4 regions of the Streptomyces sp. NPDC003691 genome follow, and region 4 is predicted to be linked to each of the others. Evidence: riboswitches for the same ligand, from Rfam matches in the RefSeq annotation. Region 4 holds a riboswitch; each other region holds the start of a gene.

The links. Region 4 has a riboswitch for cobalamin ahead of metE (5-methyltetrahydropteroyltriglutamate--homocysteine S-methyltransferase). Riboswitches for the same ligand answer to the same signal wherever they lie in the genome.
Region 1: linked by a shared signal. The riboswitch ahead of ACWDR0_RS09955 (ABC transporter substrate-binding protein) and the one ahead of metE (5-methyltetrahydropteroyltriglutamate--homocysteine S-methyltransferase) in region 4 are both predicted to bind cobalamin.
Region 2: linked by a shared signal. The riboswitch ahead of ACWDR0_RS17350 (DUF4430 domain-containing protein) and the one ahead of metE (5-methyltetrahydropteroyltriglutamate--homocysteine S-methyltransferase) in region 4 are both predicted to bind cobalamin.
Region 3: linked by a shared signal. The riboswitch ahead of ACWDR0_RS09445 (ribonucleoside-diphosphate reductase subunit alpha) and the one ahead of metE (5-methyltetrahydropteroyltriglutamate--homocysteine S-methyltransferase) in region 4 are both predicted to bind cobalamin.

Annotation. Positions count from the first base shown of each region.
Region 1 covers NZ_JBSFNQ010000015.1:11,225-18,553, forward strand. The annotation lists gene ACWDR0_RS09940 (DUF2017 domain-containing protein) at 1-539, shown strand, start outside; gene ACWDR0_RS09945 (amino acid permease) at 1,026-2,474, shown strand; gene ACWDR0_RS09950 (Mov34/MPN/PAD-1 family protein) at 2,782-3,204, shown strand; cobalamin riboswitch at 3,246-3,392, shown strand; gene ACWDR0_RS09955 (ABC transporter substrate-binding protein) at 3,431-4,447, shown strand; gene ACWDR0_RS09960 (FecCD family ABC transporter permease) at 4,444-5,736, shown strand; gene ACWDR0_RS09965 (ABC transporter ATP-binding protein) at 5,733-6,551, shown strand; gene ACWDR0_RS09970 (putative leader peptide) at 6,618-6,734, shown strand; gene ACWDR0_RS09975 (MoaD/ThiS family protein) at 6,862-7,149, shown strand; gene ACWDR0_RS09980 (PLP-dependent cysteine synthase family protein) at 7,153-7,329, shown strand, end outside.
Region 2 covers NZ_JBSFNQ010000032.1:55,181-62,509, forward strand. The annotation lists gene ACWDR0_RS17325 (helix-turn-helix domain-containing protein) at 1-314, shown strand, start outside; gene ACWDR0_RS17330 (MSMEG_1061 family FMN-dependent PPOX-type flavoprotein) at 378-1,037, shown strand; gene ACWDR0_RS17335 (snapalysin family zinc-dependent metalloprotease) at 1,265-1,852, shown strand; gene ACWDR0_RS17340 (helix-turn-helix domain-containing protein) at 1,964-2,641, opposite strand; gene ACWDR0_RS17345 (flavin-containing monooxygenase) at 2,716-4,098, shown strand; gene ACWDR0_RS17350 (DUF4430 domain-containing protein) at 4,237-4,728, opposite strand; cobalamin riboswitch at 4,876-5,005, opposite strand; gene ACWDR0_RS17355 (ribosome-inactivating family protein) at 5,345-6,073, shown strand; gene ACWDR0_RS17360 (DUF6603 domain-containing protein) at 6,091-7,329, shown strand, end outside.
Region 3 covers NZ_JBSFNQ010000014.1:5,906-13,234, reverse strand. The annotation lists gene ACWDR0_RS09460 (tetratricopeptide repeat protein) at 1-521, shown strand, start outside; gene def (peptide deformylase) at 809-1,441, shown strand; gene ACWDR0_RS09450 (ribonucleotide-diphosphate reductase subunit beta) at 1,678-2,709, opposite strand; gene ACWDR0_RS09445 (ribonucleoside-diphosphate reductase subunit alpha) at 2,709-5,117, opposite strand; cobalamin riboswitch at 5,260-5,417, opposite strand; gene ACWDR0_RS09440 (GntR family transcriptional regulator) at 5,910-6,674, opposite strand; gene ACWDR0_RS09435 (extracellular solute-binding protein) at 7,064-7,329, shown strand, end outside.
Region 4 covers NZ_JBSFNQ010000022.1:15,622-22,950, reverse strand. The annotation lists gene ACWDR0_RS13585 (VOC family protein) at 1-113, opposite strand, end outside; gene ACWDR0_RS13580 (hypothetical protein) at 313-1,281, shown strand; gene ACWDR0_RS13575 (carboxymuconolactone decarboxylase family protein) at 1,342-1,872, shown strand; gene ACWDR0_RS13570 (MFS transporter) at 1,955-3,229, shown strand; cobalamin riboswitch at 3,320-3,542, shown strand; gene metE (5-methyltetrahydropteroyltriglutamate--homocysteine S-methyltransferase) at 3,703-6,021, shown strand; gene ACWDR0_RS13560 (CBU_0592 family membrane protein) at 6,061-6,321, opposite strand; gene ACWDR0_RS13555 (cyclase family protein) at 6,318-7,022, opposite strand; gene ACWDR0_RS13550 (LysR family transcriptional regulator) at 7,093-7,329, shown strand, end outside.

The DNA of each region.
Region 1 (7,329 bases), on a different contig from region 4:
CGCTGGCCCGGCTCTTCCCCGATGCCTACGGCGGCCCGGACCGCGGCGGCGACGCCGCGGGCTCCGGTTCCGGCCCGGGCTCCGGCGGTTCCGGTTCCGGTTCCGGTTCCGCGCCCGGCCAGGGCCCCGGCCCCGGTGGCCCCGGTCCCGGTTCCGGTTCCCGCCCCGGGATGAGCGATGACGAGCGCCGCGCCGCCTCCGCCGAGTTCCGCCGCTTCACGGAGAACGACCTGCGGGCGGGCAAGCGGGCGAACGCGCTCGCCCTGGTCCGCGCCCTCGACGGGCTGGAGGCGGGCGGCGGGTCCGTCTCCGTACTGAAGCTGACTCCGGACGAGTCCCGGCAGTGGCTCGGCGCCCTCAACGACCTGCGGCTGACCATCGGCGCCCGGCTGGAGGTCAGTGAGGAGGACGACGCGGCCGGCGATCAGGGCGGCGGGCTCTACCACCTTCCCGACGGGGACCCGCGCAAGCCGATGGTGATGGCGTACCTCTGGCTGGGCGTCCTCCAGGAGACCCTGGTCGGCACCCTGCTGCCCTGAGCCCCCGGCCCCCTTCCGCCCCTCTCTCCCTGCTCCTCCGGCGCCCCGGCGGCACTCGCCCCGGGGCGTTCCGCTGCCCCGGTGTCTGCCCCCGGCACCCCGCCCGGCGCCTCGGCCGTCCGCCGCCCCCGTCGGCTCGGCGCCCCGGCCGGCCCGCAACCGTCCGTCCGTTCGGTTGTTCGCTCAACGGACACTCAAATCCGAATAACGATCGCGTTACCAGCCTGGGGTAATGCGCCCATCAAAGTAACGTTTGTCCGGTTCTTTCTGTGCGGTGTGCCACAAAGCGGCGGATTGATCTCTGTAGCAACCGTGATAAATCTTCACGACCACCAGGGGCGCCACCCATGCTCCTGGAGGCGCTTGAGCCGGCGGATCGCCGGTGGCACTCCATCCATATCCGGGGGGATCAGGAACTGATCCGCAGTCGTATCGCCGGGGGGCGCGACGCACGCGGATCGGCATGGAGAGAAGGGCGCACCAGTTATGACCTCGGTGCAGGTCGACGACAGCAAGAACGGTCCGGGCGGACCGGCCGGGACGAAGGCCCCGGCGGCCACCGCGGAGGACCAGGGGTACCACCGGACACTCGGTGCCCGTCAGATCCAGATGATCGCCATCGGCGGAGCCATCGGCACGGGCCTTTTCCTCGGCGCCGGCAAGGGCATCTCCAAAGCGGGCCCCAGCCTCATCCTCGCCTACGCCATCGCGGGCGTGGTCATCTTCTTCATCATGCGGGCGCTGGGCGAGCTGCTGATGTACCGCCCGGTCGCGGGCTCGTTCTCCGAGTACGCGCGGGAGTTCGTCGGCCCCTTCGCGGGCTTCGCCACCGGCTGGACGTACTGGCTGTTCTGGGTCGTCACCGGAATGACCGAGGTCACCGCGGCCGCCGAGTACATGACGTACTGGTTCGACCTGCCGCAGTGGATCTCGGCCCTGGCCTTCACGGTCATCCTCTATCTCGCCAACCTGATCTCCGTGAAGATCTTCGGCGAGCTGGAGTTCTGGTTCTCCATGGTCAAGGTCACCGCCATCATCGGCATGATCCTGATCTGCGCCGGAATCATCACCCTGGGCTTCACCGACGCCGGTGACACCGCCTCCTTCTCCCTCCTCTGGAGCGACGGCGGCTTCTTCCCCAAGGGCCTCGGCGGCACCCTGATGACCCTCCAGATCGTGATGTTCGCCTTCCTGGCGGTCGAACTGGTCGGAGTCACCGCCGGTGAGTCCAAGGACCCGGAGAAGACCCTCCCCAAGGCCATCAACACCGTGCCGTGGCGGATCGCCGTCTTCTACGTCGGCGCCCTGATCATGATCCTGTCGGTCGTCTCCTGGACCAACTTCCAGCCGGGCGTCTCCCCGTTCGTCGCCGCCTTCGACCAGATGGGCCTCCAGATCGGCGCGGGCATCGTCAACTTCGTGGTGCTCACCGCGGCGCTGTCGTCCTGCAACTCCGGTATGTACTCCACCGGCCGGATGCTCCGCGACCTCGCGCTCAACAGCCAGGGCCCGAAGCTCTTCACCAAGCTCACCAAGCACGGCACCCCGCTGATCGGCACCACCTTCTCCGCCGGTCTGATGCTGATCGGTGTGTGGATCAACTACCAGTGGCCCGGCGACGCCTTCAACAAGATCGTCTCCTTTGCCACCATCTCCGGTATGTGGGCCTGGATCATGATCCTGGTCAGCCATATCCGCTACCGCGCCAAGGCCGCCCGCGGCGAGGTCGCCGAATCCTCCTTCAAGGCCCCCGGCGCCCCCTGGACGAGCTGGTTCGCGCTGGCGTTCATCGGCATGGTGATCGTCCTGATGGGCATCGACAAGGACGCCCGGATCTCGCTCTATGTGGCACCGCTCTGGGCGCTGGTGCTCGGGGTCTCGTATCTCGTCCTCCGGGCGAAGAACCCGGAGGGCACGGCCTTCGCCAAGCGCTGACGGCCACCGGGCCGTCATCCGCGGCCCCCGAACGTGCCGGACGGCGGGTGGGCGACTGCCTGCCCGCCCCACCCGCCGCCCGGCATCCCCTTTTTTCCAGGCTCGGTTCGCCTCCGGGGCGCCTAAGACGAGTTCTTCAGTCGATCGTGCTCGGCCGCTCGTTCCTCGCGGCCTCCGCGCGTTCTCCTTCCAGAACTCGCCGCGCCCCTTCGGCTCACTCGCGGTCCGACAGCCGGGGACCGGCCCTTCCGCCGTCCGCCCCGGCACCCTTCCGCCGTCCGCCCGGCGCGCGTTTATCCTGATCCGCATGCTGACGCTCACCCAGGACCTCTACGACCGGATCGTCGCGCACGCCCGCGCCGACCACCCCGACGAGGCGTGCGGCATCGTCGCGGGCCCCGAGGGCAGCGACCGGCCGGAACGATTCATCCCCATGGAGAACGCGGCCCGGTCGTCCACGTTCTACGAATTCGACTCGGGCGACCTCCTGAAGCTCTACCGCGAGCTGGACGACAACGACGAGGTGCCGGTGATCGTCTACCACTCGCACACCATGACCGAGGCGTACCCGTCCCGCACGGACGTCAGCTACGCCGGTGAGCCGAACGCGCACTACGTCCTGGTCTCCACCGCCGACACCGCGGGCGAGGGACCCTTCCAGTTCCGCTCGTTCCGGATCGTCGACGAGAAGATCACGGAAGAGGAAGTCCGGGTCGTCGAGGCATACTGACCCGCAGCTCCACCCATCTCCACCCCACCGCTGTCGCTTCAACTCCATACGGGGCGCTGGGACCCAGGAAGCCGGTGCGAATCCGGCGCGGTCCCGCCACTGTGACCGGTCGACTGACACGTGCGCGCACTCCGCGCGCCGCGTCCGTCGGCCGTCAGCCAGGAACTGACCCATCGCCCTTCTCCCATGACCCAGGGGACGCGGATCCCCGGAGGAGGACCCACGCATGTCCACGCGCATATCCCGGCGCCCGTACGGCCGCCGTCGCCGTACCGCCCTGACCGCCGCGGCCGCCGCACTGCTCCCGCTGGCCCTCACCGCCTGCGGCTCCGGCTCGGACTCCGGCAAGGGCGGCGGCAAGGCCGCCGCGGCGCCCGGCTTCCCGTACACCGTCGACAACTGCGGCGTGAAGACCACCTACCAGGCGCCCCCGAAGCGGGCCGTCACCATGAACCAGCACGTCACCGAGGTCATGCTGGAGCTGGGCCTGGAGAAGTCCCTGGTCGGCACCGCCTATCTCGACGACGAGGTGCTCCCGCGCTACAAGAAGGCGTACGACGCGGTCCCGGTGCTCGCCAAGGAGTACCCGTCCAAGGAGAAGCTCCTCGCCGCGAACCCGGACTTCGTCTACGGCGGCTACGCCAGCGCCTTCGAGGCCAAGGACGGCCGCACCCGTGACGAGCTGAAGAAGGCCGGCATCGACACCCGGCTCAACCTGGAGTACTGCACGAAGGACCGGACCACCCTCGACGACGTCTACCGCGAGATAGCCGAGGTCGGCCGGACCTTCGGCGTCGGCGACCGGGCCGACAAGTGGATCGCGGACTCGCGGGCGTCGGTCGAGAAGACCGCGGCCGGGCTGAAGAAGACGCAGACCGCACCGGTGCCCGTCTTCGTCTACGACAGCGGCGACAAGACCGCGTTCACCGTCGGCGGCAAGGGCATCGGCAATGAGCTGATCACCCGCGCGGGCGGCCGCAATGTCTTCGCCGATATCCCCAAGAGCTTCGGCGACGCCACCTGGGAGCAGGTCGTGGCCCGCAAGCCCGAGGTGATCGTGATCTACGACTACGGCGCGACCAGCCTGGCTCAGAAGAAGCAGAAGCTGCTGACGGACCCCGCGCTGAAGGACGTCCCGGCGATCCGGAACAAGAAGTTCGCCGTCCTGCCGCTCTCCGACGCGGTCCTCGGCGTCCGCGCGCCGGACGCGATCGCCAAGCTGGCCCCGCAGCTCGCGCGATGACGCCCGCACCGCAGGGTGCCGCCGGAGCCCCGGGCTCCGGCGGCCCGCCCGCCCCGGAGCGGCCCGCACCCGCCGTGTCCGCCCCGGCGGACTCCGCGCCGCCCACAAGGCCCGCCGCCGGGGCCCCGGCCCCGGCGGTCCCGCCCGTCACCGGCCCGCCTCCGCGCAAGGACCGCAGCCCGGACGCGCCGCCCCCGCTGACGGAGCGCAGCCCGGACGCACCGCCCCCGCCCGGGAAATCCCGGCCGGAGGGCTCCGCGCCCGCGCTCTCCCGGCTCCGGTTCGGGGCCGTGGCCGCCGGGCTGCTGACGGCCCTGGCCGCCGCCGTCCTCGCGGCGCTCGCGCTCGGCTCCGTACGCATCCCGCCCCGCGAAGTCCTCGCGGCCCTGCTGCCCGGCGCCGAGCCCAGCCCCTTCCGCACGATCGTCGTGGACGTCCGGCTGCCGCGGGTGCTCCTCGGGGTGGTCGTCGGCGCCGGGCTCGGGGTCGTCGGCACGGTCCTCCAGGCCCTCGTACGCAACCGGCTCGCCGACCCGTTCCTGCTCGGGATCTCCTCCGGGGCGTCCACCGGCGCCGTACTCGTCCTGGTCCTCGGGATCGGCGTCACCACCACCGTCGCCCTGCCCGCGGGCGCCTTCGCGGGCTCCCTCGCCGCGTTCCTCCTGGTCTACGGGCTGGCGCGGAACGGCGGCGGGATGACCGGCACCCGGCTGGTCCTCGCCGGAGTCACCATCAGCTATGTCTTCACCGCCCTGACCACCCTGGTCCTCGTCGCCTCCTCCCGGCCCGAGCACTTCCGCGAGGCGCTGTACTGGTCGCTCGGCGGCCTCGGCAGCGCCCGCTGGGACAGCGTCTGGCTGCCCACGGCCGTCGTCTGCCTCGCGCTCCCGCTGCTGCTCGCCCTGGCCCGGCCGCTGGACCTGCTGCTGGTCGGGGAGGAGGGCGCGGTCGTCCTCGGGCTGGACGTCGCCCGCTTCCGGGCGGCCGTCTTCGTGCTGGTCTCGCTGGTCACCGCGGTACTGGTGGCGGCGAGCGGCGCGGTCGGCTTCATCGGCCTGATGGTCCCGCACGCCGCCCGGCTGCTGGTCGGCGCGGCGCACCGGGCGCTGCTGCCGGTGGCCGCCCTCGGCGGGGCCGTGGCCCTGGTGGTCGCCGACCTCGCGGCCCGTACCCTCGCCGCGCCGCAGGACATCCCCGTCGGGGTGCTCACCGCGCTGATCGGCGGGCCGCTGTTCCTCTGGCTGATGCGCCGCCGCTCCGTCGACGGCACGGAAGGAGCCCCCGCATGACCCGCCCCGCCACCGCCCCCGCGGGGCTGACCGTACGGGGACTCTCGTACGCCACCACCACCGGCCGGCTCCTCGTCGAAGGCGCCGACCTGGACCTGCGCCCCGGCGAGACCGCCGGACTCGTCGGCCCCAACGGCAGCGGCAAGACGACCCTGCTGCGCTGCGTGTACGGCACCCTGAGCCCCACCGCGGGCAGTATCCGCCTCGGGGACACCGATCTGCTCGCACTCGGGCCCAAGGAGCGGGCGCGGCGGGTCGCGACCGTGCCGCAGGAGAGCCGGCCGGAGTTCGAGCTGACCGTCCGCGAGATCGTCCTCATGGGGCGGGCCCCGCACAAGCGGTTCTGGGAGTCGGACACCGCGGCCGACGGCCGGGCCGCCGACGAGGCCCTGGCCCGGCTCGGTATCGGGGACCTCGCCCGGCGCGCCTTCCCGTCGCTCTCCGGCGGGGAGCGGCAGCGGGCGCTGGTCGCCCGCGCCCTGCTCCAGGACCCGGCCCTGCTCGTCCTCGACGAACCCACCAACCATCTCGACATCCGCTACCAGTGGGAGATCCTGGCCCTGGTCCGGAGCCTGGGCGCCACCAGCCTGCTCGCCCTGCACGACCTCAACCTGGCCGCGTACTTCTGCGACCGGATCCATGTGCTCCAGGCCGGGCGGATCGTGGCCTCGGGGACACCGGAGGAGGTGTTCACCCCCGCGCTGCTGGCCGAGGTGTACGGGGTACGGGCCGAGGTGGCCGTCCATCCGGGGACCGGCGCCCCCACCATCACCTATCTCCCGCCGGACCACCAGGGCGCGATGTCCACCGGCTGAGCGGATCCGTCCCGCAGTGTGAGATCACATTCCGGTCCCGGGGGCGGGAATCGATACGATGACCGCATGGTTCTCCACGACATGGCTGACAAGACGCAGGGCGGCGCCGTGCTGCTCGTCGCGCGGCTCCATGTCGACCTGTGCCGTCTTGCCAGCGCGATGTGTACCCAGCGCGTGTTCTGAGCACTGCCCAGCACCGCCCGCACCGCCCCGGAACGACCACCGCACACCGATCCGCACCGCCCGAGCCGCTTCGGCTGGGGACCGAGCCGCGTCCCCGCCGCTCCGACAGCCGACTGGAGTCCACCCCATGGCCATCGAGGTCCGCATTCCGACCATCCTGCGCACGTACACCGACGGCGAGAAGGCCGTCGAGGGCAACGGGACCACCCTCGCCGAGCTCTTCGCCGACCTCGACACCCGCCATGCGGGCATCCAGGCCCGCATCGTGGACAAGGACAATGGCGACCAGCTCCGCCGCTTCGTCAACGTCTACCTCAACGACGAGGACGTCCGGTTCATCGACGGCATCGCGACCAAGCTCGCGGACGGCGACAGCGTCACCATCCTCCCGGCGGTCGCCGGCGGAATGCGCTGACCGATGCGTTACGACTCCCCACTCGCCGCCGTCGGCAATACGCCGCTGGTCCGGCTGGCCCGGCTGTCCCCCTCCGAGGAGGTCCGCGTCTGGGCCAAGCTGGAGGACCGCAACCCCACCGGTTCCATCAAGGACCGCCCCGCGCTCCATATGATCGAACAGGCGGAGAAGGACGGCCGG
Region 2 (7,329 bases), on a different contig from region 4:
ATATGGGCGGCCACGGCGTCGAGGACCGGCTGGTCACACCCCGTACCCAGGCGAAGGTCCAGGTGCTGCGATCGCGACTGGAGCCCGGCGCGCACGGGGGCGACGAGCTGTACACCATCAACTGCGAGGTGGAGGTGCTGCACGTGGTGAGCGGCGAGGTCGCCGTCCGCTTCACGGACCGCACCGAAACGCTCGCCGCCGGAGACACACTGAGCTTCTCCGGCCGGGAGCCCCACACCTGGCGCAACTCCGGCCCCGGCGCCGCCGAGGTCACCTGGACCTTCGTGCCCGCCCCCTGGAGCGGCTCCCACTGACGCCGCCGTATCCCCGCGTACCGCTCCCGGAATCACGCGCCGGTTCCCCTTAGAGTCGGGGCCATGACACCTTCCCGCACCGGCACGGCCTTCGACTCCCTCCTCCTCGACTCCGTGTCCGACCAGGAGGCGCTGCGGGAGGTCTACGAACTCCCCGGTGACGCGGCGGTGCGCAAGCAGATGACCGAGCTGACCGAGCAGGCCCGGCGGCTGATCGCCTGCTCCTCGCTGGTACTGGTCGCCAGCGCGGACGCCGAGGGCAACTGCGACGTCTCGCCGCGCGGCGGCCCCGCGGGGTTCGTCGCCGTGCTGGACTCCCGGACGCTGGCGATACCGGACGCGACCGGCAACAAGCGCCTGGACACCCTCCAGAACGTCATCGCCACCGGCCGGGCCGGGCTGCTCTTCGTCGTACCGGGGCGCACCACGACCCTGAGGGTCAACGGCCGGGCCTGCGTCTCCACCCGCGCGGACCTGCTGTCCCAGCTGACCGCGGTGGGCAAGCCGCCGGCCAGCGCGCTGGTGGTGGGCATCGAGGAGGTCTATCCGCACTGCCCCAAGTCGCTGCTGCGCGGCGGAGCCTGGAAACCGGAGCAGTGGCTGCCCGCGGACGCCCAGCCGACCTCCGCCGAAGTGACCCTGGCCCAGCTGCGGATGCCGGAACTCACGATCGCCGATATCGAGCAGCGGGAAGCCGACGCGCTGAAGTACCGGTACGAGTAAGGGGCGGGGCCGGGTCCGAACGGGTCCGGGCCGGGCCCGCACGGGTGCCGCCGTCCGCGAATTGTCTGACAGGTGCATGGCACGCTCCTCAGGGCGGGCCTATATTTCGGGTGGCTCAGGGAGACGCGGCAACCGGGCTTCCGGACACCGCGGTTCGCAGGCGGCGCCCTTCCCTGGGCTTTTCGGCTTTCGAGCAGCACCGAGCCTCTCCGAGTGAAGGGACGGCAATGCCGCACTCCATATGGTTCAAGGCACTCAGCACCGCCGCGGTGATCACGCTGGCCGCAACCCCCGCAGCACACGCCACATCCGGGCCGGACCGGGCACCCGAGGCGAACGCGGCGGCGCCGGTGACGCTCTACTACGACGACAGCAGGGCCTACGGATGGGAGGCGGCCGTCGCGGCCGGAGTCGCCGTGTGGAACACCAACGTCGACAACGTCAGACTGGTCGAAGCCGCACCCGGCGCCCGGGCCGAAATCCAGATCGTCGCCACCAGCGGCTGGCCGCAGGCCACCCTCGGCCCGGTCCGCCCGGGCGGCAGAAGCCGGGTCGAACTGGGCGCCCAGGCAGTCACCCTGGGCTATGACAAGATCCGTATCGTCGCGCACGAAATCGGCCACAACCTGGGGCTGCCGGACACCAAGCCCGGCCCCTGCTCCCAGCTGATGTCGGGTTCGAGCCCCGGCACCGCCTGCCGGAACGCGATCCCGAACGCCACCGAACAGGCCCGCGTCGAATCGGCCTACGCGGGCGGTGCCGCCGCCGTCCGTACCCCGGCCACCGGACGCGTCCTGGTCGACGCGCCCTACTGATCGCCCCGTTGCGGGGTCCGGGCAAGCATCGTCCTCACCGGCCCCGCCACGGCCTGACCCGGCGATGCCGTGCGCGTCCGCCCACCGGGCGATGTGCACGGCACCGCCGGGTCAGGAGTTCCCGTCCGATACCGCGGTCCCGCGGCGGCGTGCCCGGTAGGCGCGCTGCCGGCAGACAGCCGAACAGTACGTACGGGGCCGGCCGCCGGAGGCCGGCCGCACCGGCTCCCCGCAGCCGGGGCAGCACACCGGACTTTCGTCACCGGACGGGGAACCGGACGCCGCACCGGGCGGACTTTCGTCACCGGACCCGGTCTCCGTGTGCCGGATACCGACAGCCCGCGCGGCACGGGCGGCGGAGACCAGGTCGGCACCGGGGACGGCTCCGCGCGGGGTGTGCGCGGCGAGTTCGGACTCCAGGAGGGGGCAGTCCCGGACGATGTCGTCGTCCTCGCAGAGCCGGAGATGGCGAAGGTACTCCAGGGCCGCCCGCAACTGCCCGATCCGCTGCTCCAGCAGTTCCATCTGTTCGCCGACGGCGGTGCGCCAGGCGGGGATCGCCGCCTTTCCCGAGGTGACGACGGCCGCCTGGTCCAAGGGCATCCGGCCCACCACACAGCAGAGATAGGCGAGACCGAGACGGCGGAGGTCCGCCTCGCCGTAGAGCCGTTTGCCACCCGCACGGGCCGGCGGGTCGAGCACACCCCGGTCCTCCCACCACCGCACCGTGGACGGCGCAAGGCCGTACAGCGCCGCCGCTTCACCGATGGAGACACCATGTCGCGTCATGCCCCCAGTTGACATCAAGTCGACTTGACGGGACAAGATCCGAACTCCTACCCGTCCGGCAGGAGGAGTCGACCGTGTCAGAGGTCGGAAGCAGCACCGGAAACGCCGAGAACGCCCAGCACAACCAGAACTCCCAGCACACCGAGCACACCGCGAGCACCGAGTACGCCGAGACCGTCATCATCGGCGCGGGCCAGCAGGGCTGCGGCACGGCCGCCTCCCTTCAGGCCCTGGGCCGGGAGCACCTGGTGCTGGAGCGGGGGCGGATCGGCCAGTCATGGGGGCACGAGCGGTGGGACAGTCTGCTGGTGGGAAGCGGCAACCGGTCGGTGCGGTTCCCCGGCCGGGAGTACGACGGAGACGACCCCGACGGCTTTATGCCGGGCCGCGAACTGGCCCGGCGGCTGCGCCGCTATGCGGCGGACCGGAAGCTCCGGATCCGGGAGCACACGGCCGTCCGGCGGGTCGAGTGTCCGCCGGATACCTCCGGCCGCGGCGCCGTGCGGTTCAGGGCCCTGCTGCGCGACGGGGGTTCCATCGGCTGCCGCAACCTCGTGGTGGCGGTGGGCGGTTACGCCGCTCCCCGCACCCCTTCCTTCGCCGCCGATATCGACCCGTCCGTCACCCGGCTGCACTCCCACGACTACCGCAACCCCGGATCCCTGCCGGCCGGTGCCGTCCTGGTGGTGGGCGCGGGAATCAGCGGCCAGCAGATCGCCGACGAGCTGGCGGACGCCGGGCGGAGCGTCTATCTGTCGGTCGGCCGCCACGGCGCCTGGCCCCGGCACTACCGGGGCCGCAGCCTCCACGAATGGATGTTCGTGTTCGGCCTGGAGGAGGAGTACGTCCGGGCGGGCAACGTCGACGCCGGCCGCGGCGGGGTGCTGCCCGGCCTCCCGGTGGCGGCCGTGCTGGACGGCACCGGCGATCTCAATCTCGCCACGCTGGCCGGAAAGGGAGTCGTGCTCGTCGGCTCCGTGCGCGCGGCGGCCGGCGGGATCCTGCGGCTGGAGGAGAACGTCGTCGCCGTCGCCGAGGCGTCCGCCCGCAGCTTCCGGCGGGTGATCGAGACCATCGACACCGGCATCAGGGAACGGGGGTTCCCGGTCCCCGAACAGCACCCGGCCCCCCGTGTCGACATGGACCGCATCGCTCCGTTCGGAGACCGCCTCGACCTCGCCCGCCACGGCATCACCTCGATCATCTGGTGCACCGGCTTCGGACCCGACTACCGGATCCTCCCGGCGCGCGCCCTCGACGGCCACGGCGCGCCGCTCCAGCGGAAGGGCGTTCTCGGGGCGATTCCCGGCCTGTACTACGCGGGGCTCCCGGACGGGAATTCTCTCGCCCCGGTCGCCATCGGCGCCAATGTCGAGAACGGGCGGTTCATCGCCCGCCAGATCCATATCGACCATGTCCTCCGCTCGGGAACCGCGTCATCGGTGATCACACCGTAGGAACGCGGTTCGGCCGAGTGCCGCATCGCAGGAACGCGGTACGGCAGCGTGCCCCTTCCCGGGCCCCGCGGGCGGGAGGCTTCGGACCGGCTCCCGGCCCGCGGGTGCGGCTCCGGGGACTCCGCCCCGGACGCTCCGTCAGAAAGCGGTCCAGGTGAAGGAGACCAGATCGCCGGACTTTATCCGGAACTGGCAGCCGCCCACCGGGGTCGGCGTGCCGTTGACGGCGATGCTCCAGTAGGCCGATGCACCGCCGCTCACGTTCTTGATGGTGTCGACGAAGAAGTCGTCGAAGGACGGGTACCAGGGGCCGTCCCAGGTGAAACCGTGCTTGCGGGCGGCATCGTCGAGCGCGGCGGTCGGTGTGGGCACCTTGGCCGGATGGGCTCCGCCATTGGTGCCGTCGCACTTGTGGGTACCACCGGAGGCGGTGGTCACATCGTGCCCCCTGGTTCTGACCTTTCCGCTGAACAGCAGCCCGTCGGGCCCCTGGACGGTGAGGGAGACCTTCACCGGAGCGTTGGTACGGTGCGCGGGCGCGGCGGGTGCGGCGGCGGCGGGTGCCGCGGCGAAAGCCAGTGAGAGGACCGCCGCGGTGGCGGCGGCACGCTGAGCGAGCTGTGCGGGCATGGAACGCCTTTCGTCGGACCGGGCCCGCCGCGCGCCCGGCACACCGGGGCGGATCACGCCGCCCCGCCCCGCCGCGACCTGTGGCGGAAGACGGGACGGAACGCCCCTGGGCGCAAGGCTTCACGCCGCAGACCTGGCGGAGGAAGCAAAGCGAACCGTGTACTGGGCATCCCGGCTCGCGGCGCAGCGCGCCGCACACGGTTGCAGGTCAGCGCCGGACTCCCACCGGCTTCCCCCAGAGACACACGGCTATGAAGTTGTCACCCGGTCGGGGACCGGGATGACGAATCGTACGAGCACGGAGGCGAGTTGACCACAGCGCCGGGCCGGGTGACGGCGCTCCCGCACCCGGGCTGCCGGGCGGGACGCACCGCCCCCGTACCGGCGCTCCCGGGTGGTGGCCGCGCCCACCGCTCACCCCGGCTTTCCTCAAGGTGCCTGCCCCGCACATCACGCCCCACAAGACGCCTTCGGCACACATCTTGCCCTCCGTCACAGTTCCGGGGAATTCCGCCGCGGCCCGGCGCATCGCAGCCTTGCGCATCCGTCCGGACAGCAGCGAGACTGTGGCGGTCCACGGCGACGGGGAATCCGGCGGGGGGTCCGCGGAATGGTCATGGCAGACGGGGACGTCCACACCTATGCGGCCGGTTACGAATCGGATGCGCCCGCGTTCCGCGAGATGATTCGGTTTCTGCGCGGCCACTTCAACCCCGGCATCGGATCCCCGCAGAACCCCGATACCCGGTTCGTACGGGTGGATTTCGAGCTGGACTACGGGGCCAAGGCGGTCCGGCTCTACGTTCTGAAGCAGAATCTCTACGTCCAGGGCTGGTCGATCGGCCGGGCCGGCGCCACGGAGCGCTTTCTCGCCGCCCGCGGGAATCAGGCCGCACCCGAGCAGCCGGTGCCCGTGCAGACCAATCAGCGCGTCAACTCGAATTACTCCGAGGCCGCTCCGGACTTCGATATCGGAGGGTTCCAGATGATCAACGACCTGGAGACCCTTTACAACCATGTCGACAAGCTGGTGAAGACCGGATCGGGCATACCCGAAAAAGCCGAGGAAGCATTCCACCGGCTTATTATCATGACCGCGGAAATGGCCCGGTTCGGTGGGTTCTTCGAGAACTTCCTGACCGTCTGGCCGGAATCCTGGTCCCAGTACACGCGGCTGACGCGGCCGGACGGTACGGAGACGATGTACTTCAACGAGGCCGTCAAGAAGTGGGACGACCTTTCGGCGGTGGTCCGCGGGACAAAACCCGGTATCCGGTACGCCGGGCGCGAGGTGGGTCCGGCCGAGGCCGGACAGATCATGGGGAACGGCGCGCTGCACCAGTAGCCGACAGAGGGGGTCCGGTGGATCTCGATGCCCTGAAAGCGCACCTGACGAGCCCGGGGGATCCCCCCGTACTGCGCGCCACGGACACCGCGCTGCCCCCGCAACTGGCCGACCTGCTGGTGACGTTCCCGGACGGTGTCTGCCGGGGTGCCGCCGGTTCGCAGGAGCCGGGGTTCGACCCCGGACACACCGTGCTGACCCTCGTTCTCGTCTGCTCCCCCACCGGCTGGCCCGCGGGCGGCCGGGTCACGCTCACGGTGACCGGGGTGACCGTGACCGTGGCCGTGGACGGCTCCGCCGGGCTGGTTCTCAGCGGTACGTTCGACACCGTCGACGTGGTGTGCACGGTGACCGGGGGCGAGGACGGACGGCTCACCGCCGCCGTACGCCCCCGGCACCAGGGGGCGTTCGCCGGTGCACTGGACGAGCTGGGGGAACGCCTCGGCTCCGCGCCCGGGTGGCAGAGCGCCCGGCAAGGGCTGCGAACGCTCGGCCTGGCGGCCGGTGATGTCGCCGGATTCGACCTCCGGCTGACCCCGGCGGACGGAGCCGTACCGGCCGTCCACACCGTCACTGTCACCGCCATGGCCGTCGTCGCCGCGCTCGACCTCGGGGCCCTCCCGCTGGAGATCGCGGTATGGCTGCCCGACCTGCGGGTCAGCGGCCGGCTGCGCGGTGACGAGCCGGTCCGTGTCCGTGCCGTACTGGAGTCCTTCGGGCTGCCCGTGAGCGAGGTGCCCGCGGAACTCTCCGTCGCCGAACTGTCGTTCGCCGCAAGCCTCGGCAGGTCGTTCCTCGTCCGGCTGAAGGCCACGGGGGACTGGGGTATCGGGCCCTTCGCGCTCACGGCCCTGTCCGTGGCCCTCTACTACGACCCCGCCCGCGGCTTCGTGGCCGGGATCAGAGGCACGGTGACGATCGGCCGGTCCATCGAGATCGACCTGTCCGCCTCGCAGACCGGTGGCGCGCGGGGCGGCTGGACCTTCAGCGGTGGGCTGGCGGCCGGGGCGATCGCCATGGGCGACCTCGTCGACGCCCTGCGGCTGCCCGCAGTCCCCGACCCGCTCCGCTCCCTGGAACTCACCGCGCTCCGGCTCTCCCACACCACCGGTACCGAGGTCTTCGACTTCCTCTGCCGGGGACGGATCACCCTTGCGGACGGCATCACCGCGTCGCTCGCCCTGACCGTCACCCGGAACGACTCCGCCGTCCACTACGGCGGGCGGCTGACCGTCGGCGATCTCGTCTTCGACGTC
Region 3 (7,329 bases), on a different contig from region 4:
CCCGGATGGAGGTCCTCTCCATCCCGCTGCCGTCGTCCGGCCGCCGCTGGGGCGAGGTGGTCCTCCACGACGGCGCCGCGAACGGCGAGCGCGTCACCTCCGCGGGACCGGCCTACCCCGTCTTCGACGAGATCGAACTCTGGGCGCCGTCACCGGTGCCGACCTGGGTCGTCCTGCTGGAGGCCGCCACCGAGGCCGACCGCGACGCCCTGGAACAGCTCGCCTCCGACACCGGGTTCGCCGCCGAGGACTGGTCGTCGTCGGTGCGACTGCTCTGCCGCACCTGCTCCGAGGGGTCCATGCCGAGCGCGGAGGGCGAGGGCGAGCACCTCGACCCCCATGACCACAGCGAACCGGGCCACCCCGGGCCGCTCGGGCACCGGACCGCGGGCGAGCTGTGGTCCCCGGAGCGGGAGTGCGGTATCGCGGCCCCGCCCGGTCTGGTACGCGGACTCCTCGACAGCTGGGTCGCGGACAGCCCGGACAGCCGGGAGTGGCGCGATCTCGAAGAGGTCTGCTGACCCCGGCCGCCGTCCGGTGCCCCGGCTCCGCCCGGCCCGGCCCGCCCGCCGAAGTCCGCCGTGCCGGACCCCGTACTGCCGGATCCCGCCCCGCCCGGCCCGGCCCTCCTGACCCCGTAGTGCCGCGGCGGCCACCGGCCGCGGTCCGGGGTTCCCGGGAGGGCCGTAGGCTGTATCCCCGCACCATCCCCCGTACCACCCGCGCGCCGCCCGGCGCACGGAGCGTACGGGGCCGTCACCACCCAGTCACCGTCATCACGACCATCACCCGGGGTATCGAGGAACACATGGCGTCGCAGCAGGACACGGACCAGTCGCCCGTCGACGAGTTCATCAACGACACGGAGGACGCCGAGGAGCGCGAGCGGGCCCACCGCGAGCGCGGTACGTCCCGCCCCATCACGGTCGTCGGCAACCCGGTCCTGCACCGGGAGTGCCAGGACGTCACCGCCTTCGACGACGAACTCGCGGCGCTGATCGACGACATGTTCGCCAGCCAGCGCACCGCGGAGGGCGTCGGCCTGGCCGCCAACCAGATCGGCGTCGACCTCAAGGTCTTCGTCTACGACTGCCCCGACGACGACGGCGTCCGCCACGTCGGCGTCGTCTGCAACCCGGTCCTGGAGGACCTGCCCGCCGACCGCCGGGTGCTGGACGAGTCCAACGAGGGCTGCCTTTCCGTTCCCACTGCGTACGCCGCCCTGGCCCGCCCCGACTACGCGGTGGTCAGTGGACAGGACCCGAAGGGCAACCCGATCCGGGTCGAGGGCACCGGCTACTTCGCCCGCTGCCTCCAGCACGAGACGGACCATCTCTACGGCCGCCTCTACATCGACCGGCTGTCGAAGCGCGACCGCAAGGACGCGCTGAAGCAGATGGAAGAGGGCACTCCGCGGTACGCGGTCGTCCCGAACGAGTGACGTTCCGCCCGTCCGCAGCTCTTCGGCTCTTCAGCTCTTCGTGAGGCCGCCCGCAAGGGCGGCCTCACGCCGTTGCGGCGGGCCCGCGCGGGCCCGGAACGGGGAATCCCTCCCCGGCCGGGGCCGGAGAGGGATTCGGGAGGATCCGGGTGTCGCCGGACCGCCGCCGGACCGCCGTGGGGCAGCACCCGGACCGTCGCCGGACCGCCGCGGGACGCGGCGGCCCGGCGGACCGGCTAGAAGTCGTCGTCGAAGGCGACCGAGCCCTCCACCGCGACCTGATAGGCCGAAGGCCGGCGCTCGAAGAAGTTGGTCAGCTCCTGCACACCCTGCAGCTCCATGAAGGAGAACGGGTTCTCCGAGCCGTACACCGGGGCGAAGCCCAGCCGCACCAGCCGCTGGTCGGCGACGCACTGGAGGTACTCGCGCATCGACTCGGTGTTCATGCCCGGCAGGCCGTCGCCGCACAGGTCGCGGCCGAACTGGAGCTCCGCCTCCACGGCCTCCTTCAGCATGTCGGTGACCTGCTGCCGGAGCGCGTCGTCGAACAGCTCCGGCTCCTCCTTGCGGACCGTGTCGACGACCTCGAACGCGAAGTTCATATGCATGGTCTCGTCACGGAACACCCAGTTGGTGCCGGTGGCCAGGCCGTGCAGCAGACCACGGGAGCGGAACCAGTACACGTAGGCGAAGGCCCCGTAGAAGAACAGCCCCTCGATACAGGCCGCGAAGCAGATCAGATTGAGCAGGAAGCGCCGGCGGTCCTCCTGAGTGTCCAGCTGGTCCAGCTTCTCGACCTGGTCCATCCAGCGGAAGCAGAACTGGGCCTTCTCCCGGATGGACGGGATGTTCTCGACCGCCGCGAAGGCCGCGTTGCGGTCCTCCGGGTCGGGGAGATAGGTGTCCAGCAGCGTCAGATAGAACTGGACGTGCACCGCCTCCTCGAAGAGCTGACGGCTGAGGTAGAGCCGTGCCTCCGGGGAGTTGATGTGCTTGTAGAGGGTGAGCACCAGATTGTTGGCGACGATCGAGTCGCCGGTGGCGAAGAACGCCACCAGCCGTCCGATCAGGTGCTGCTCGCCCGGGGTCAGCCTGGCCAGGTCGGCGACGTCCGAGTGGAGGTCGACCTCCTCCACCGTCCAGGTGTTCTTGATGGCGTCGCGGTACCGCTCGTAGAAGTCGGGGTAGCGCATCGGCCGCAGGGTGAGCTCGAAGCCCGGGTCCAGCAGGTTCTGCGGACGGGCGGCGGGCGTTTCCGGGGTGGGCATTACTGGCAGGCCTCGCAGGACTCGGGGTTCTCCAGGGAGCAGGCGACCGCCTCTTCGGGGGTGACCTGCGCCGGTACGGGGGCGGTGGCGGCGGCCGTGCCGCTCGCGGCCCGGGCGATCCGGGTCGCGGGGCGGGACCGCAGGTAGTACGTGGTCTTCAGACCCTGCTTCCAGGCGTACGCGTACATCGAGCTGAGCTTCCCGATGGTCGGCGTCTCCAGGAACAGGTTCAGCGACTGCGACTGGTCGAGATAGGGCGTCCGGGCCGCCGCCATGTCGATCAGACCGCGCTGCGGGATCTCCCACGCCGTGCGGTACAGCTCGCGGATCTCGGACGGGACCCAGGAGAAGCCCTGGACCGAGCCGCTGGCGTCGCGCAGCGCCTCCCGGGTCTGCGCGTCCCAGACCCCGAGCTTCTTCAGGTCGGCCACCAGATAGGAGTTCACCTGGAGGAACTCGCCCGAGAGGGTCTCGCGCTTGAAGAGGTTGGAGACCTGGGGCTCGATGCACTCGTACACACCGGCGATGGACGCGATGGTCGCGGTCGGCGCGATGGCGAGCAGCAGGGAGTTCCGCATGCCGGTACGGGCGATCCGGGCGCGCAGCGCCTCCCAGCGCTCCGGCCAGTTCCGCTCGGTGCCGTAGTGGTCGGGGTGCAGGACGCCCCGGGCGGCCCGGGTCTTCTCCCAGGCGGGGAAGGTGCCGTGGCGCTCGGCGAGATCCGCGGACGCCTCGTAGGCGGCCAGCATGATCCGCTCGGCGATCCGGGTCGACAGCGCGCGGGCCTCGGGGGAGTCGAAGGGCAGCCGCAGCTGGAAGAAGACGTCCTGGAGGCCCATGGCGCCCAGGCCGACCGGGCGCCAGCGGGCGTTCGAGCGGCCCGCCTGCTCGGTCGGGTAGAAGTTGATGTCCACGACCCGGTCGAGGAAGGTCACCGCGGTGCGGACGGTGGCGTCCAGCCGCTCCCAGTCGATGTCCCCGCCGGCCACGAAGGCGCCGAGGTTGACCGAGCCCAGGTTGCAGACCGCGGTCTCGCCGTCGTCCGTGACCTCCAGGATCTCGGTGCAGAGGTTCGACGAGTGGACCGTGTGGCCCTTCTCCGCGGTCTGGTTGGCGGTGCGGTTGGCGGCGTCCTTGAAGGTCATCCAGCCGTTGCCGGTCTGGGCGAGGGTCCGCATCATCCGGCCGTACAGATCACGGGCGGGCATGGTCTTGCGGGCCAGGCCCTTCGCCTCGGCGGCCCGGTAGGCGGCGTCGAACTCCTCGCCCCACAGGTCCACCAGCTCGGGAGTGTCGGCCGGGGAGAAGAGCGACCAGTCGGCGTCGGCGTCGACCCGGCGCATGAACTCGTCCGGAATCCAGTGCGCGAGATTGAGGTTGTGGGTGCGCCGGGCGTCCTCGCCGGTGTTGTCGCGCAGCTCCAGGAACTCCTCGATGTCCGCGTGCCAGGTCTCCAGGTAGACGGCGGCGGCGCCCTTGCGCCGGCCGCCCTGGTTCACCGCGGCGACCGAGGCGTCGAGGGTCTTCAGGAAGGGCACGATGCCGTTGGAGTGGCCGTTGGTGCCGCGGATCAGGGAGCCGCGGGCCCGGATCCGGGAGTACGAGAGCCCGATACCGCCGGCGTGCTTGGAGAGCCGCGCCACCTGGTGGTAGCGGTCGTAGATGGAATCCAGCTCGTCCAGCGGGGAGTCCAGCAGATAGCAGGACGACATCTGCGGATGACGGGTGCCCGAGTTGAAGAGCGTCGGCGACGACGGCAGATAGTCGAGGCGGCTCATCAGCCCGTACAGGGCGAGCACCTCGTCCAGGGCGCGGACGGACTCGTCCTCCGCCAGTCCGCAGGCCACCCGGAGCATGAAGTGCTGCGGGGTCTCCACCACCTGGCGGGTGATGGGGTGGCGCAGCAGATAGCGGCTGTACAGGGTGCGGAGCCCGAAGTAGCCGAAGCGGTCGTCGGCGGCCGGGTCGACCGCCGCGTCCAGCCGCTCGGCGTGCAGCTCCGCGAAGGCGGCCGTACGGTCCGCGATCAGGCCCTCCGCATGGCCCACCCGGACCGAGGCGGAGAAGGAGTCCGAGCCCTGGCCCGCGGCCTCGTCGGCGATGGTCCGGGTCAGCAGCCGGGCGGCGAGCCGGGAGTAGGAGGGGTCCTCCGAGATCAGGCCCGCGGCGGCGTCGGTGGCGAGCCGGTGGAGTTCCGCCGCGTCCGATCCGGGGTGCCGGCCGCGGAGTGCGGCGGCGGCGACCCTTCCGGGGTCGGTGTCCGGCAGATCGGCGGTGAGGTCGGTCAGGGTCCGCAGCAGGGCGGTCCCCGGCCCGTCCTCGGGCGTCGCGGCAGCGGCGGGCCCGGGGGTCTGCCCGGGAAGCTGCTGGGCGGTGCCTGAAGCCGGATCGGCTGGCGCGATGGTCACGTGGGGCTCTCCCTCGCTCGGCTCACGGGCCGCGGGCGGGGGAGGGTGGGCAGGCCGGATGCGCCATGCCGGAAAAGGGCAGCGCGTACGGCGTCCACCGGCCCAACCGCGAGGCCCGGACGTCTCGGCACCCGGGTCGGACGATCCGGGTGCGCTGTCGGCAGACGGCCGGACTCGCCCGGCCCGACAAAGCAGGCCGAAGCACACCGTTGCGGGACAGTTCCGGATTCACACCGGATTCCTCTGCGGTGACAGCGAGATGAGCATACATGTGGGGGCACCGCCGAAGCGTTGCCCCCACATGTTGTGTCGTGCCTCTCACGCTCCCGCACGGTTCGGGGACGCCCCGCCCCATGATCGCCCCTTCGTGAGCGGGCGGCTCCCCTGCCGGGGCGGGCTGGCCGGGCCCTCTTCCAGGGGTGGGTACGCGCCGGATCCCAAGGAGGCCGGGTCCTTTTCCGGGGCGGGGGCGGTGAAGGCCGTAGGGGCGCGGGGAACTGCGCGACCAGCCGCGGCGGAGTGGTACTCGGCGGGCGGCATGGAGTGCCGTGACGGATTCCGTCTTGCGCCCGGCCCGGTGGCGACCATCCGCGACCGTGCGCTGTCGTGGGCCGATCGCGCGGTTCCTCCCCCTACGCCTTCGGCGTGGGACCCCCGGCGCCCCTGAGCTGTCCGGCCTTGCCCACTCCGGAAAGGTGCGCCGCGCCTCTGGGCTGCTCCGCCTCGTCCGGCCCGGAAAGGGCCCGGCCCCGGAGCGGGGCTCCGGGGCCGGGCGGGACGAAAACGGGGGCTCTAGTCCTGGGGGCGGCGGAGGCGGGCGACGAACTTGTAGCGGTCGCCGCGGTACACCGAGCGCACCCACTCCACCGGCTCACCCTGCGCGTCCAGCGAGTGCCGCGAGAGCATCAGCATCGGCAGGCCGACGTCCGTACCGAGCAGCCCGGCCTCCCGCGGGGTGGCCAGGGAGGTCTCGATGGTCTCCTCGGCCTCGGCGAGATGGACGTCGTAGACCTCGGCCAGTGCCGTGTAGAGGGAGGTGTACTTGACCAGGCTGCGCCGGAGCGCCGGGAAGCGCTTGGCCGACAGATGGGTGGTCTCGATGGCCATCGGTTCGCCGCTGGCCAGCCGGAGGCGTTCGATCCGGAGCACCCGGCCGCCGGTGGTGATGTCGAGCAGCCCGGCGAGGGTGTCGTCGGCGGTGACATAGCCGATGTCGAGCAGCTGGGAGGTGGGTTCGAGGCCCTGCGCCTTCATGTCCTCGGTGTACGAGGTCAGTTGCAGAGCCTGGGAGACCTTGGGCTTGGCGACAAAGGTCCCCTTGCCCTGGATGCGCTCCAGCCGGCCTTCGACGACCAGCTCCTGGAGCGCCTGGCGCACGGTGGTGCGCGAGGTGTCGAATTCGGCCGCGAGCGTGCGCTCCGGCGGTACCGGAGTCCCCGGGGGCAGGGTCTCCGTCATGTCGAGGAGGTGCCTTTTGAGGCGGTAGTACTTGGGCACGCGCGCGGTCCGGGTCGGTGTCCCGGTCTCCGTCTCCGTGCCCACCCCGTCCGTCGTCATGGCCCGCCTTCCCGTTCCCGACTGCGCTGCTGCCGTCACCGGCTCCTCCGTCTGTAGCGGATCACATCGTGGCACGGGCCGGTCCCGGGGAGTGACCCTGTCCCTCCTGTTTTCTGCCTTCAGGCTGGACACCACTGCTTCTTATACACCGAGGGGACTAGGGTTGGTCTAGTCCAAGCGGAGGCCTCAAGCCTGCCCGGATGATGCCCAGATGTCGGTCCGATAACGGACTGGACAGGCATGTTTATCGAGCCTTGACAGCCCGAAAGGTCTAGGCCAAGCTCCGGGTACTGGTCTAAACCATTAAAGACCGGGTCCCAGCCCCAGGCAGTACTTTCGCGTATGGCTTCGTTTTGGGCGGGGTGGCAGGCATCCCTTAGGAGGGTGGCGTGAAGCGCAAGCTCATCGCGGCGATCGGTGTCGCGGGCATGTTGGTCAGTGTTGCCGCGTGTGGCTCGGACGACAAGAAGGACAACGAGGGCGGTTCCGGTAAGGACGGCTTCAAGGGTCAGACCCTGACGTTCTGGGCGATGGACGGTTCGACGCCCGACGCCTGGCTGGCCGATCTGACTGCCGAGTTCGAGAAGCAGACCGGTGCCACGCTGAAGTACGAGAAGCAGGCGTGGAACGGTATTCAGCAGAAGCTGACGACCGC
Region 4 (7,329 bases):
TCGGGGTCGGGGCCGGGACGGACCTCCGCGTCCAGGAGACCGGCGTAGAACTCCGCCAGCGCCAGGGGATCCGTGCAGTCCAGAACGAGCACGCTTGTCTTCTTCACAGCCATGACGCGCGCCTACCCGCCCGGGCCCCGGGCACTCCCCGGCACGGCCCGCTCCCCGCCCGCCGCCGGGCCCAGTGGGCGGTGCTCGCTCACCGATCTTCCCCGTTCCGGAAATTACCCCTTGCGGGAATACCCCCGGGGGGTATGCTGTTCCTCGAACGGCGGAGACGCCCGAAGGCACAGCACACAGATGGAGACGATGATGACCACCAGTTCCGTCCACGCGACCACCGGCCACGGCACCCACGGCGGCCACAGCGGTCATGAGGGCCACGCCGGTCACGGCAAACACGCCGGTCACGCGGGACACGCCGCGGCCCGCCCCGGCGGGCTCTCGGTCTCCGAGAGCGGATACACCCTCGAATTCGACTCGGTGATCCTGCCCGCCGGACCGCAGACGGTCTCCTTCCGGATCACCGGCCCCGACGGCCGGCCGGTGACCGACTTCACCCCCGAGCACGAGAAGACGCTGCACCTCATCGCCGTCCGGCGGGACACGGCCGGATTCCAGCACGTGCACCCGGTGATGGACCACCACGGCACCTGGACGGTCGAGCTGACCCTGGAGCCGGGAGCCTGGCGGTTCTTCGCCGATATCCACCCGACCGGCCACGACGGCACCATCACCCTGGGGATCGACGCCTCGGTCGCCGGGCAGTACGACCCCCGGCCGCTCCCCGAGGCCACCCGGACCGCCCGCACCGGCGAGTACACCGTCGCCCTCGGCGGGGAACTGCTCCCCGGCGCCGCGAGCGACCTGACCCTCACCGTCAGCCGCAACGGCAGTCCCGTCACCGACCTCCAGCCCTATCTGGGCGCGTACGGACACCTGGTGGCGCTGCGGGTCGGCGACCTCGGCTATCTCCATGTCCACCCCGAGGGCGAGCCCGGTGACGGTGTCACCGAACCGGGGCCGGGGATCACCTTCATGGCCGCCGCGCCTTCGGCCGGCACCTACCGCCTCTACCTGGACTTCCAGCACGAAGGCACCGTCCGCACCGCCGAGTTCACGGTACGCACCGCGAGCGCCCACGGCGCGCCGGAAGCACCCCGTGCCGAGCCCCACGCCGAGCCGCACGCCGAGACCCGTGCGGAACCCCGCGCCGAGACCCCGGCCGCCCCCGCGCACCCGGGCCACCACCACGGCCACGGCCACCATGGGCACCACTGACCCCGGGCGGGTCACCGGCCGGCAGCCGACCCGGAACCTGCCCGTACCGGAAGGACCGTCATGCCACGTCTGACCGCCCTCACCCCCGAAACCGCCGTCGGCGCCTCGCGGGACCTCCTCGCCGAGCTGGTCTCCCGTCACGGCCGGATCGGCGACATGGTCTCCACCATGGCGCACTCACCCGCCGTACTGGGCGGATACCTCCAGCTCAGCCGGGCCATGGGACGGGCCAAGCTGGACCGCAGGATCAGCGAACGGATCTCCATCGCCGTCCAGGTCCAGCAGGGCTGCGGGCTCTGTCTCGACGCCCACACCGGCGCGGCCCGCGCGCTCGGAGTGGCCGAGGAGGAGATCGAGCGGGCCCGCGAGGGCACCTCGGCCGATCCCGCGATCGCCGCGATCATCGCCCTCGCCCTCCGGATCTACCGCGAACCGGCGTCGATCACCGACGACGAGGTCGCCGCACTGCGGGCCCACGGCTACGGCGACCGCGCGATAGCCGATGTGGTCGGCGTCGTCGCCCTCAACATCCTCACCGGCTCGTTCAACCTGCTCGCCGGCCTCGTCCCGGAGAGCGGCACCGATGACTAGGAACGCCACCGCCTCCCGCCGCGGGGCACGGACCCCGCGGAGGGGCCGTGCCCCGCCGCACGGACCCGGAAGGAACACCGCCATGGCCCTCTTCGCCAACCGCGACTACCGCTATCTCTTCAGCGCCCAGATCATCTCCCTCTTCGGGACCGGGCTGACGACGGTGGCCCTCGGACTGCTCGCCTACGAACTCGCCGGCCCGAGCGCCGGTACCGTCCTCGGCACCGCCCTGACCGTCAAGATGGTCATGTACGTGGTCATCGCCCCGCTCGCCGCCGCCTACGCCGCCCGCTTCCCCAGAAGAACCTTCCTGGTCCTCCTCGACGTGGTGCGCGCCGCGGTCGTCCTGGCCCTGCCGTTCGTCACCGAGATCTGGCACATCTACGTACTGATCGGCCTGCTCCAGGCCGCCTCCGCGGCCTTCACCCCGACCTTCCAGGCCGTCATCCCCGATGTCGTGACCGACGAGTCCGACTACACCCGGGCGCTGTCCGCCTCCCAGGTCGCCTCCACCATGGAGAGCCTGCTCAGCCCGGTCCTGGCCGCGGTCGCCCTGGCGTTCATCAGCTTCAACTGGCTGTTCCTCGGCACCTCCGCCGGCTTCCTGATCTCCGCACTGCTCGTCCTCCCGGCCCGTATCCCCGAGGCCCGCCCCACCACCCAGACCCGGGCCTGGGACAAGGCCGCGGCGGGCATCCGGACCTTCCTGCGGACCCCGCGGCTGCGCGGCGTCATGGCCCTCAACCTGGTGGTCGCGGCGGCCGGTTCGATCGTCGTCGTCAACACCGTCAACTACGTCCGCGACGAACTCGGCGGTTCGCAGTCGGACGTCGGCTGGATGCTCGCCGCCTCCGGCGGCGGCACCCTCCTGGCCGCCCTCGTACTGCCCCGGATCCTCGACCGGGTCGCCGCCCGCACCGTCATGACGACCGGCGCCGGAGTCCTGGTCACCGGCACTATCGCCGCGGTGATCACGGTCGCGGCGGACCTGGCCTCCCGCGCCGGTACGGCGGTCGTCTGGGCCGTCATCGGCGCCGGTATGGCCCTGGTCATCACCCCGACCGGCGCGGTCCTGCGGGCCTCCGTCGAACGGAGCGCGATCCCCCAGGCGTTCGCGGCCCAGTTCTCCCTCTCGCACCTGGCCTGGCTGATCACCTACCCCATCGCCGGATGGCTCGGTACGCACGGGGGCTACGTCCTCACCTGGTCCGTCCTCGCCGCCCTCGCCGTCACGGGCACCGCGGGCGCCCTTCTCCTCTGGCCCCGGCAGGAGGGCCGACGCCCCGCGGCCGGCCCCGCGACCCCGCTCCGGCCCGTGGCCCGGACCGGCCGGTCCGCCCTCTCCAAGGCCGCCTGAGAAAAAGCTCCTTGCTCCTCCCGCACCACCCCGGTCCCCGCCCGCCGTCCGTACGGCGGACGGGGACCGTCGCCGTACCGCCGGTGGCATAGGCTGGCCCGTGCAACTGGTTCGCCCCGTCAGCCGGACGGGCGCGCCGTAAGAGGGAACCCGGTGAAAATCCGGGACTGCCCCGCAGCGGTGAGCGGGAACGACCGCCGTCATACGCACTGGGCCCGAGCCGGGCCTGGGAAGCGACGGCCAGTAGGTGCCCGCCGGGAGACCGGCAGGCGTGCCCGCGAGTCCGAAGACCTGCCCGTTGCCCGCGCGCGGACGTCTCCGTGCGCGGATATTCCGGTGACCTCGAGGGCGGGTCGGCGTACATACCTGCGGATCGTGCCGTACAACCCGGCCCGGCCGTCCGGTACGTCACCCTTCGCGCTTCTCGTCCCGTTGCCGGGATCTCAGGGATTCATCTCGCGAAGGAGATCTCCGTGACCACCAAGTCCGCAGCCGCGGCAGCACGTGCCACCGTGTACGGCTACCCCCGCCAGGGGCGGGACCGGGAGCTGAAGAAGGCCGTCGAGGGCTACTGGAAGGGCACCGTGACCGCGGACGCCCTCCACACCACCGCGGCCGGGCTGCGCCGGGCCACCTGGCGGCAGCTCGCCGACGCCGGTATCGGCGAAGTCCCCACCGGTGACTTCTCGTACTACGACCACGTCCTCGACACCACCGTCATGGTGGGCGCGATCCCGGAGCGGCACCGCGCCGCCGTCGCCGCCGACCCGCTGGACGGGTACTTCGCGATGGCCCGGGGCACCCGGGACACCGCGCCGCTGGAAATGACCAAGTGGTTCGACACCAACTACCACTATCTGGTCCCGGAGCTGGGACCGGACACCGTCTTCACCGCCGATCCGGCCAAGCAGCTCGCCGAACTCCGGGAGGCCCTCGCCCTCGGCGCGGCAGCCCGGCCGGTCCTGGTCGGCCCCGTCACCTATCTGCTGCTGGCCAAGCCCGCGCCCGGCACCGCCCCCGGCTTCGACCCGCTGACCCTGCTGGACCGGCTGCTCCCGGTCTACGCCGAGGTCCTCGCCCGGCTGCGGGCGGCCGGCGCCGAGTGGGTGCAGCTCGACGAACCCGCCCTGGTCCAGGACCGTACCCCCGCCGAACTGAACGCCGCCGCCCGCGCCTACCGCGACCTCGGCACCCTGGCGGACCGGCCCCGCATCCTGGTCGGCTCCTACTTCGACCGGCTCGGCGAGGCGCTCCGCGTCCTGGCCGCAGCCCCCGTCGAAGGACTGGCGATCGATTTCACCGGCCCCGCCGCCGCGAACCTGAACGACCTCGCCGCCGCGGGCGGTCTCCCCGGCAAACGCCTGGTGGCCGGAGTCGTCGACGGCCGCAATATCTGGACCGGCGACCTGGAGAAGTCCCTCGGCACCCTGGGCACCCTGCTGGGGCTCGCCGACCGGGTCGACGTGGCGGCCTCCTGCTCCCTGCTCCATGTCCCCCTCGACACCGCCGGTGAACGCGATATCGACCCCGGTGTCCTGCGCTGGCTGGCCTTCGCCCGGCAGAAGACCGACGAGATCGCCACCCTGGCCCGCGGACTGACCCACGGAACCGCCGCCGTCGAGGGCGAACTCTCCGCCAACCGTGCGGCCCGTGCCGCCCGGGCCGCCTCGTCCCTCACCCACGACCCGGCGGTCCGCGCCCGGACGGCCGCCGTCACCGCGGCCGACGCCCGCCGCTCCCAGCCCTACGGGGCGCGCACCGCGGCCCAGCGCGCGCACCTCGGACTGCCCCCGCTGCCGACCACCACCATCGGCTCCTTCCCGCAGACCACCGGAGTGCGCACCGCCCGCGCCGACCTGCGGACCGGACGTATCGGCACCGCCGCCTACGAGGAGGCCGTCAAGGCCGAGATCCGGGAGGTCGTCGCATTCCAGGAGAAGGCCGGAATCGACGTCCTCGTCCACGGCGAGGCCGAACGCAACGACATGGTGCAGTACTTCGCCGAACAGCTCACCGGCTACCTCACCACCCGGAACGGCTGGGTCCAGTCCTACGGAACCCGCTATGTCCGGCCGCCCGTCCTGGCCGGCGACATCTCCCGCCCCGACCCCATGACCGTCCGCTGGACCCGCTACGCCCAGTCCCTCACGGACCGTCCGGTCAAGGGCATGCTCACCGGCCCGGTCACCATGCTCGCCTGGTCCTTCGTCCGCGACGACCAGCCCCTCGCCACCACCGCCCGCCAGGTCGCCCTGGCCCTGCGCGACGAGGTGAACGACCTCGAAGCGGCCGGTACCCGCATCATCCAGGTCGACGAGCCCGCCCTCCGGGAGACCCTGCCCCTGCGCACCGCCGGGCACGCGGACTATCTCGCCTGGGCCACCGAGGCCTTCCGCCTCACCACCGGCGGCACGGCGCCGGAGACCCAGATCCACACCCATATGTGCTACGCCGAGTTCGGCGACATCGTCGACGCCATCGACGATCTCGACGCCGACGTGATCAGCCTGGAAGCGGCCCGCTCCCATATGCAGATCGCCCATGAACTCGCCGCCCACGGCTACCCCCGCGAAGCGGGCCCCGGCGTCTACGACATTCACTCCCCGAGGATCCCGTCCCCCGAGGAGCTGGCCGCCCTCCTCCGCACCGCCCTCCGCGCGGTCCCCGCCGAACGCCTCTGGGCCAACCCCGACTGCGGACTGAAGACCCGCGCCTGGCCCGAGACCCGGGCCGCCCTGGAGAACCTGGTCGCCGCGGCCCGTACGGTCCGCGGCGAACTGCCCGATTCCTGACGGAACACCACTCCGGTGGGGCCGACCGCCCCACCGGGGTCACCGGGGCCGCCCAGCCGACGGCCGACGGGACAGCGCCGCCAGGCCGATGGCGATCCACGCCGCGTTCAGCAGCGCGGACGGCCAGGCCTGGTGATAGCCGGAGTTGACGGTCAGCGCGGCGGAGCCGAAGAGGTTCAGCAGCTGGAAGGACCGGCCGTCGGAGCGGACCCGGCCCGCCGAGGCGAGGGCGTAGGCCGCCAGCAGCAGTCCGGCCCCGGACCAGCCGACCAGGGCGAGTACGGCCCCGCCGTCCGTCACCGCGACCTGGCGCCGACGACGGCGTAGGCCCGGACCGGAAAAGTGCCCATGCCCTCGACGGCCGGCGGGACGGCATGGAAGCGGAAGCCCCCCTCGGGCAGCTCCTCCAGACCGCGCAGATGCTCCACGACGGGGATACCGGCGCCCAGCAGCAGGGTGTGCGCGGGCCGGGTGCCGTCCCGGATGTCGTCGATGTTCAGCGAGTCGATACCGACCAGCGCGGCCCCCTGCTCCACCAGCCAACCGGCAGCGTCCCGGGTGAGGAACGGATGCCCGCTCCCGTACCGATCGCTGCCCCAGTGCCGCGACCAGCCGGTGTGGACCAGCACGGCGTGCCCCCGGACGTCGTACGGGACCAACTCCTCCCGCCCCACGGCCCGCCGCTCCTCACTCACCGCCCGGATCACGATCCCGTCCAGATCGGCGAGCCTGCCGAGCGGGAGGGCCGCCAGGTCCGCGCCGTCGCCGTAGCGGTGGAAGGGGCTGTCGAGATAGGTCCCGGTATTGGAGACCATCGAGATCCGGCCGATCGCGAACTCGGTACCGGGCGCGTAGTGCTCGCGGGAACCCTCGCGGGAGAGATGGTCACCGATCTCGGGCCCCGGCAGCCCGGGATAAGTGATCATGCCGTGCCGGATGGGGTGACTGAGGTCCACCGTCCTGCGGCCCCGGTACCCGGTTTGCTCACCGTTCTCGTCCATGCGCATATCCTCAGTGCAGTCCCACTGCACCACAAGCGAGTCTTTCTGAAGCGACGCTACAGTCCCGCTTATGGAACTGGACCCCCGCCGACTCCGAGTCCTGCGCGCCGTCGCCCTCCGCGGCGGCGTGGTCGACGCGGCCGAAGTGCTCCATCTGACGCCCTCGGCCGTCTCCCAGCATCTGGCCCGGCTGGAACACGAGGTCGGCCAGCCCCTGGTGGACCGCTCCCGCCGCCGTACCGGACTCACCCCGGCGGGCCGACTGCTCGCCGCCCGCGCCGAACGCATCGAACAGGAACTCGCCGAG